Regions from separate parts of the Nocardioides sp. Z30_9 genome, predicted to be linked through region 2. Evidence: riboswitches for the same ligand, from Rfam matches in the RefSeq annotation. Region 2 holds a riboswitch; each other region holds the start of a gene.

Region 1 (2,251 bases), on a different contig from region 2:
GTCGGCGGTGCCGCAGAGCCGGTGGAACGCGTAGAGGTGGCCCCGGGCGACCTCTACCGCCTCGAGGGCCTCGGAGAACTTGCCCAGCGCGGAGACCGTGGCGTCGCTGACCCCCTCGGGCCGTCGGTGCTCGGGCAGCTGGGCGGACCCCGTCGGGTCGGGAGGCGGTGTCATCGGCTCGGAGTACCCGGCCCGGACCGGACGCAAACGAGCGCCTGTCCCGGGGTGGACCCCCACGTGGCACCACAAGGGACCTGGGTACTAGGTGCGCGTGGCTAGTTTGGCGGGGCCACTCCAGGCCACTCCGGGCCACTGCGGACACACCGAGAGGACCCTCATGTCGGAGCACCAAGGTCACGACCTCGAGCAGGACAAGGTCGTCAAGATCATGCGAGGCGACCGCTTCTGCATGCTCACCTCGGTCGGTGTCGCCGACCAGGGCCGGCTGCACTCCCACCCGATGACGCCGCAGGAGGTCACCGACGGCGGCGACGTGTGGTTCTTCGTCGACGCCACCAGCGAGCAGGCCGCGAACGTGCAGGCCGAGAAGCGGGTCAACCTCGCGTTCGCCGACGGCTCCACCTGGCTCTCGGTCTCCGGCCACGCCAGCCTCCACCGGGACCGGGCGAAGATCGACGAGCTGTGGAACCCGGTCGTCGAGGCGTGGTTCCCCGACGGCAAGGACTCCGGGAACGTGCAGCTGATGCTGGTCGAGGCCGACTCCGCGGAGTACTGGGACAGCCCCGGAGGCCGGGTCGCCACGGCGCTGGCGTTCGTGAAGTCGAAGGTCACCGGCGACGAGCCCGACGTGGGGAAGAACGCCACCGTCGACCTCTGAGGCACGTCTCAGCAAAATCATATCAATTGGTGATATGACGGACACCCGCTCCGGCGTCCTATTAGTCTTGTGCGGTCGAACACCGCCCGGGACCGCCGAATCCTGCCCAGTCCCGGGTGTCCAACCGAACTCCTGGGGCAGGAGCGGGGGACCCACAGGTTCCATGCATCGGCTCCTCCGGGGGCCGGGGCTCGGGGTGAAGTCACGAGACTGTGACGGAGCACTTTCAGCTCCAACCCGACAGCTGACCCCGCAGGCGTCGGAAGGACTCCTGTGCCCAGCAACGCCCCCCTCCACAAGCCCCTCTCGCGATACCTGCTGCTCCCGGCCCTGTCGCTGCTGCTCCTGATCGGCCTCTCCCTCGTCGGACCCGCCGCCACGGCCGCCCCTGCTCCGGCCCCCTCGCCGAACCCCTCGTCCGGGCCCGGCACCGCCACCGCCGACCACAGCGCCGAGCGCAAGCACAAGAAGAAGGCCAAGAAGAAGAAGGCCGGCAAGAAGAACACCGCTCGCAAGCTGCGGGCCAAGAAGCTCCGGGCGAAGAAGGCCCGGGCCGCCAAGGTCCGGGCCCAGAAGATCCGGGCCAAGAAGATCCGGGCCAAGAAGGCGCGCCAGGCCAAGAAGCGGGCCGCCGCGGCGGCCGCGGCCGCCCAGCCGGCGGCCACGGGTGCCAGCCGCGTCGACCGCGCCATGAAGATCGCTGTCCAGCAGGTCGGTGACCCCTACAAGTGGGGTGCCTCCGGTCCCGGATCCTTCGACTGCTCCGGGCTGATGCAGTACAGCTTCGCCAAGGCCGGCATCAAGATCCCCCGCACCGCCGCTGCCCAGTCCGGCCGCGCACACCGCATCGCCCGCAGCAAGATGCGCCCCGGCGACCTCCTGTACTTCACCCGCGGCGGCCGGGTCTACCACACCGCCATGTTCCTGCGGTGGAAGCAGGGAACTCCCCAGATCGTGCACGCACCCGGCTCGGGCAAGAAGGTCCGCTTCGACACGCCCTTCTCCAACAGCTGGTTCGCCGGAAGCATGCGCTGACCGACCTACGCTGGGTCCATGACGACCCAGGATCTCGGGAGCGACCGGGCCCTCACCGCCGAGGAGCCCCTGCTGGTCGAGGACGAGCTGGGCGGGTTGTTCGAGACCTCACCGGCCCGGGTGGAGCGCACCTCGGCGGCCGCCGAGGTCGGCTTCATCGCCGGGCTGGTCGCCTTCCTGGCCACGCCCTTCTCACTGATGCTCGCGGTCTGTGTCGGACTGGGGGCCCTCGGCCTGGTCAGCTCGGTGATCGGCCTCGCCAAGGCGAGCCGGCGCGGCGTCTCCGGAAGCCTGCTGGCGTCGCTGGGCATGGTGATCTCCCTGATCGCGCTGGCCCTGGTCGGCCTGCGCTACCTCGGCATCGACACCGCCGTCGGC
Region 2 (2,251 bases):
CGGCAGGTGCTCGGCGAGGTGGCGCTTGCGGCGTACGGCGGGACTGACCCGCGAGGTGTAGGTGGAGAGCTCCTCGAGCGTGTGCACGCCCAGCCCGCCGAGGCGCTCCATCAGGCCGTGCAGCACGTCGACGGTCGCCCGGGCGTCGGAGAGGGCCCGGTGGTTGGGGGTGGTCGTGGACCCGAACGCCACCGCGAGCGAGCTCAGCTTGCAGTTGGGGGCGTCGTCACGGGTGATCACGCGGCGGGCGAGCCGCGCCGTGTCGAGGACCTCGAACCCCGGCCAGGGGTGCCCCTGAGCGGCGGCGAAGTGCTTGAGGAAGCCGATGTCGAAGGGCGCGTTGTGGGCCACGAGGACGCTGCCCTGGGCGAACTCGAGGAAGGCGGGCAACGCCGACTCGATCGGAGGGGAGGAAGCCACCATCGAGTTGGTGATGCCGGTGAGCACGGCGATGAAGGGCGGGATCTGCGTGTGCGGGTTGACCAGCGTCTGGAACTCGCCGAGGACCTCGCCGCTGCGCACCTTGACCGCGCCGATCTCGGTGATCATCGCCCCGCCTCGCACCGAGGCGCCGGTGGTCTCGAGGTCCACCACGCAGAAGGTGACATCACGCAGGGGGCGCCCCAGCTCGTCGAAGCTCATCTGTGCGGACCACTTGCTCACGTGGACGACGCTAGGCAGCCGCACCGACAAAAGCCGCCAGGCAGGGCCGTGGACGTGGCGAAAGCAACACTGTCGGTGGCAGGTGGTGGAGTCCGGGTATCACTTCCCCAGCACCACCCCCGAGGAGCCCACAGATGAGCGTTCACATCGACTGCGACACCTGCCTGGTGCGTGGCCTGTCCTGCCACGACTGCGTGGTGACGGTCCTGCTCGGGCCGCCTCCCGAGCTCAGCTTCGACAGCGAGGAGCAGGAGGCTCTGGGCGTTCTCGCCCAGTCAGGACTGGTGCCGCCGCTGCGCATGGTGACACCGATGTCGGGCCCCGAGGTGGAGTCCGCGTGAACATGAACACAGCCCCTTGCGCCCCTCGCCGAGTTGGCCACCGTGCGGTTTCGTGCTTAGTGTGTTGAACCTAGGGCCCTCGGACCAGCACACCGACCAGGTGAGCTCGGGGGCCGCGCCGAGTCTGAATCAGTCACTCCCGAGTGTCTGTGCCGGAGCCGGGGACCCACGTTACTTGGGGTGAATCCGGCCAACGCGTCACTGAGGTGTCGCGGAGGCTGGTAGGGCGTCTTTGGGCCCGAATCCGTCAGCTGACCTGGTAGGCGTACAGACAAAGAGGAGACCGACCGATCTTGCTCGACGGCCGGAAAAAAACCCATGCCCGAATTGCCGCGGCGGTCACGACCACGGCACTGACCACCCTCGGACTCGGCGTCGTCGCGCCAGCGCCTGCCGCAGCCGCTCCGAACGGCATCGAAGCCGTGCAGGCGAGGGTCGACCGACTCTCGGACCGCGCCGAGGCCGCCGAGAAGCGGCACGACGCCGCCAGGTCGACCCTGGTGAAGAAGCGCACGACGCTCGCGCGGGTCCGTGCCGACATCCGCCACCATCGCCAGGTGCTGGACAGCCTGCGCGCCCAGGTGGCCAGCACGGTCTCCAGCGATTCGGTGAGCGCCGCCGGCGCCTCGATCCCGGCCAAGGACCTCTCGCGCAGCGCCGACGTGCTGCTGTCCAACGTCACCTTGACCACCGAGGAGGCGGGAGCCAGCGCACAGGCCCTGGCCGACTCGAACATCAAGCTTGCGCAGCTCCACGAGCGCCGGGTGGCCGTGCGCGGCCAGGTCGACGCCCAGGCGGGCCGCGAGAAGGCGCTGCTGGAGCGCAAGCGGAGCGAGGACGCGCGGGTGGCGAACGCCAACGCGCACCTGAAGCGGCTGGAGGCGCAGGCCGAGGCTGCCCGGGTCAAGGCCGCGGCCGAGCGGCTCAAGCGTCTCGGCGGCCCGGTGCTGGCCTACGCGAAGTCGAAGATCGGCAACTCCTACGTCTACGGCGCTGCCGGGCCGTCGTCCTTCGACTGCTCCGGCCTGACCATGATGGCCTGGGCGCAGGCGGGCGTGAGCCTGCCGCACAGCTCCTCGGCGCAGTACAATTCGGGGACCCGTGTCTCCGAGAGCGAGCTGCAGCCAGGTGATCTCGTCTTCTACTACAGCCCGATCAGCCACGTCGGCATCTACATCGGCGACGGCCAGATCGTGAACGCGCTGAACCCCGGTTCCGGGGTCAAGATCTCCGGCCTGCACGACATG
Region 3 (2,251 bases), 720 kb from region 2:
ACGAAGGCCAGGGTGACCCAGAAGAAGACGTGCAGGGCGACCGTGAGGGACACCCAGACGGTTTCGCCGATGACCCCGCCGATGGAGCTGCCGTCGATGGTCGCGATGACCGCGATGACGACCGCCACGACGGGGACGATCGAGGAGAGCAGCGGCTTGAGCACCCGTACGTAGGCCGGGTAGAGCTCCGGCCCGATCAGGTACAGCCGCCTCCCGGTGTAGCCGGCCGCCAGCCGGTCAGGGTCGCCGAGCTCCTCGAGTGCGGCGTACTCCGCCCGGCTCGCCGGCAGTCCCGAGGAGTGCTGCAGCGACTCCACCCGGTCGGTGATGCTCGCGCGCAGCTCCTCGGCAACGTCGGCCCGCTGGTCCTCGGGCAGGGTGCGGGTGACGGCGTGGACGTACCTCTCGGTGAGGTCGGAACGCCCGGGGGACTGGTCCTGGGTCTGCATCTAGGTCACCTCAGCTTCTCGATCGATGTGTGCAGGGCCTGCCACTCGTCGAGAAGGTCCTGCAGCAGGGCCTCTCCCTCCGCGCTGACCCGGTAGAACTTGCGCGGCCGCGACTCCTCGGTGTTCCACTCACTGGTGAGCAGTCCCTGCTTCTCGAGGCGTCGCAGCAGCGGATACAGCGTGTTCCCGTCCACCCCGAACCCCGCGTCGGCGAGGGACTCCAGCAGGGCATAGCCGTACGTCGGACGCCGCAGCGTCGCGAGTGCGGCCATCACCACGGTGCCGCGGCGCAGCTCCTGCAGGTGTGCGGCGAGGACGTCGTCTGGCATGTGCTGAACATTAGTGTGTCTCACACACCATTGTCCAGGGCACTACACCAGACGACGTACTGGCGATCGATCGAGCCGGTCCCGCCGGCTCAGCGCACCCCGATGCGCTTGGAGCAGGACGGCCAGGCGCGCCAGCCCTGGTTGTTCTTGATCCGCTTGGCGACGCGGACCTGCTGGCGCTTGGTGGCCTTGTGGGCGTTGGAGGCGTACTTCTTGCCGCCGTGCCCGCGCCAGGTGCGCGGGCTGATCTGGAGCCCGCCGTAGTAGCCGTTGCCGGTGTTGACGTGCCAGCGGCCGCCGGACTCGCACTTGGCCAGCCGGGTCCAGGTCTTCATCGTGGCGGCCTCGGCCGGCGCGACCAGGCTTCCCCCGATGAGGATGGCGGTGGTGAACGCGACCAGGAGGGTCGCTGAGAGCGTGCGCATGCGCATGGGTGGTTCCTCCGTGCGCCTGCGAGGTTAGCTGTCGGGTTCGGGCTGAAGGTGCCCGGCCAAAGGTGATGGCTTCACCCCAGAGGGTCGTGTCTCCACGACCCGGGAAAGTGGGTTCCCCGCTCTTGTCCGCTGATTGGTAGAGGGCCCTCCGCGCGGACAGGACTCGGCGACGACGGGGGCGTCCCGGTCCTCCGGGACGCGTCACCTTAGGCGCAGCCTCCTGAGGCGGGCAAGCCCACGGGACGATCGGCGTTTCGGCAGTCTCCGAGCCACCCGTACAGTTCGAAGCGACCGAGAACACAGTGCGAAGCGACCAGAAAGTCAGCCGCCGCCCGGGTGCGGCGCGACGCGAAGGGACCCGATGACGAACCTCAGCCGTGGGAAGACCGCACCAGCACCGCAGACCGAGGAGCACCTGCACCTCGCAGACCGCTTCGTCGCGCACAACTACTACCCCCTCCAGGTCGTGCTGGCCGAGGCGGAGGGTTCCTGGGTGACCGATGTCGACGGGCGCCGCTACCTCGACTGCCTGGCCGGTTACTCCGCGCTGAACTTCGGCCACCGCCACCCCGGCCTGATCCAGGCGGCGCGTGACCAGCTCGACCGGGTGACCCTGACCAGCCGGGCCTTCCACAACGACCAGCTCGGGCCGTTCTGCCGCGACCTCGCCGCTCTGGCCGGAATGGACCGGGTGCTGCCGATGAACACCGGCGCCGAGGCCGTGGAGACCGCGATCAAGGTCGCGCGCAAGTGGGGCTACGACCTCAAGGGGCTGCCGGCGAACCAGGCCAACATCGTCGTGGCGGGCGACAACTTCCACGGGCGCACCACCACGATCGTCAGCTTCTCCACCGACCCGCTGGCGCGGGAGGGCTTCGGCCCGTTCACCCCCGGCTTCCGGGTCGTCCCGTACGGCGACGCCGCCGCGATGCGCGACGCGATCGACGCCGAGACGGTCGCCGTGCTGATCGAGCCGATCCAGGGCGAGGCGGGCGTGATCATCCCCCCGGCCGGTTACCTGCAGGCCGTCCGGGACATG

The links. A riboswitch is a leader RNA that binds a small molecule or an ion and turns the genes downstream of it on or off. The one in region 2 is predicted to bind cyclic di-AMP.
Region 1: it holds a riboswitch for cyclic di-AMP, as region 2 does, so the genes downstream of both, AC4BGB_RS12345 (C40 family peptidase) here and AC4BGB_RS03265 (C40 family peptidase) in region 2, are expected to answer to the same signal.
Region 3: it holds a riboswitch for cyclic di-AMP, as region 2 does, so the genes downstream of both, AC4BGB_RS06730 (transglycosylase family protein) here and AC4BGB_RS03265 (C40 family peptidase) in region 2, are expected to answer to the same signal.

What each region holds. Positions count from the first base shown of each region.
Region 1 is NZ_JBZAJF010000002.1:339,472-341,722, reverse strand. It holds gene AC4BGB_RS12355 (hypothetical protein) at 1-174, opposite strand, end outside; gene AC4BGB_RS12350 (pyridoxamine 5'-phosphate oxidase family protein) at 338-838, shown strand; cyclic di-AMP (ydaO/yuaA leader) riboswitch at 953-1,109, shown strand; gene AC4BGB_RS12345 (C40 family peptidase) at 1,112-1,873, shown strand; gene AC4BGB_RS12340 (hypothetical protein) at 1,892-2,251, shown strand, end outside.
Region 2 is NZ_JBZAJF010000001.1:651,882-654,132, reverse strand. It holds gene AC4BGB_RS03275 (DEDD exonuclease domain-containing protein) at 1-663, opposite strand, end outside; gene AC4BGB_RS03270 (hypothetical protein) at 798-1,004, shown strand; cyclic di-AMP (ydaO/yuaA leader) riboswitch at 1,132-1,285, shown strand; gene AC4BGB_RS03265 (C40 family peptidase) at 1,298-2,251, shown strand, end outside.
Region 3 is NZ_JBZAJF010000001.1:1,376,585-1,378,835, reverse strand. It holds gene AC4BGB_RS06740 (permease prefix domain 1-containing protein) at 1-449, opposite strand, end outside; gene AC4BGB_RS06735 (PadR family transcriptional regulator) at 455-778, opposite strand; gene AC4BGB_RS06730 (transglycosylase family protein) at 868-1,209, opposite strand; cyclic di-AMP (ydaO/yuaA leader) riboswitch at 1,214-1,361, opposite strand; gene rocD (ornithine--oxo-acid transaminase) at 1,574-2,251, shown strand, end outside.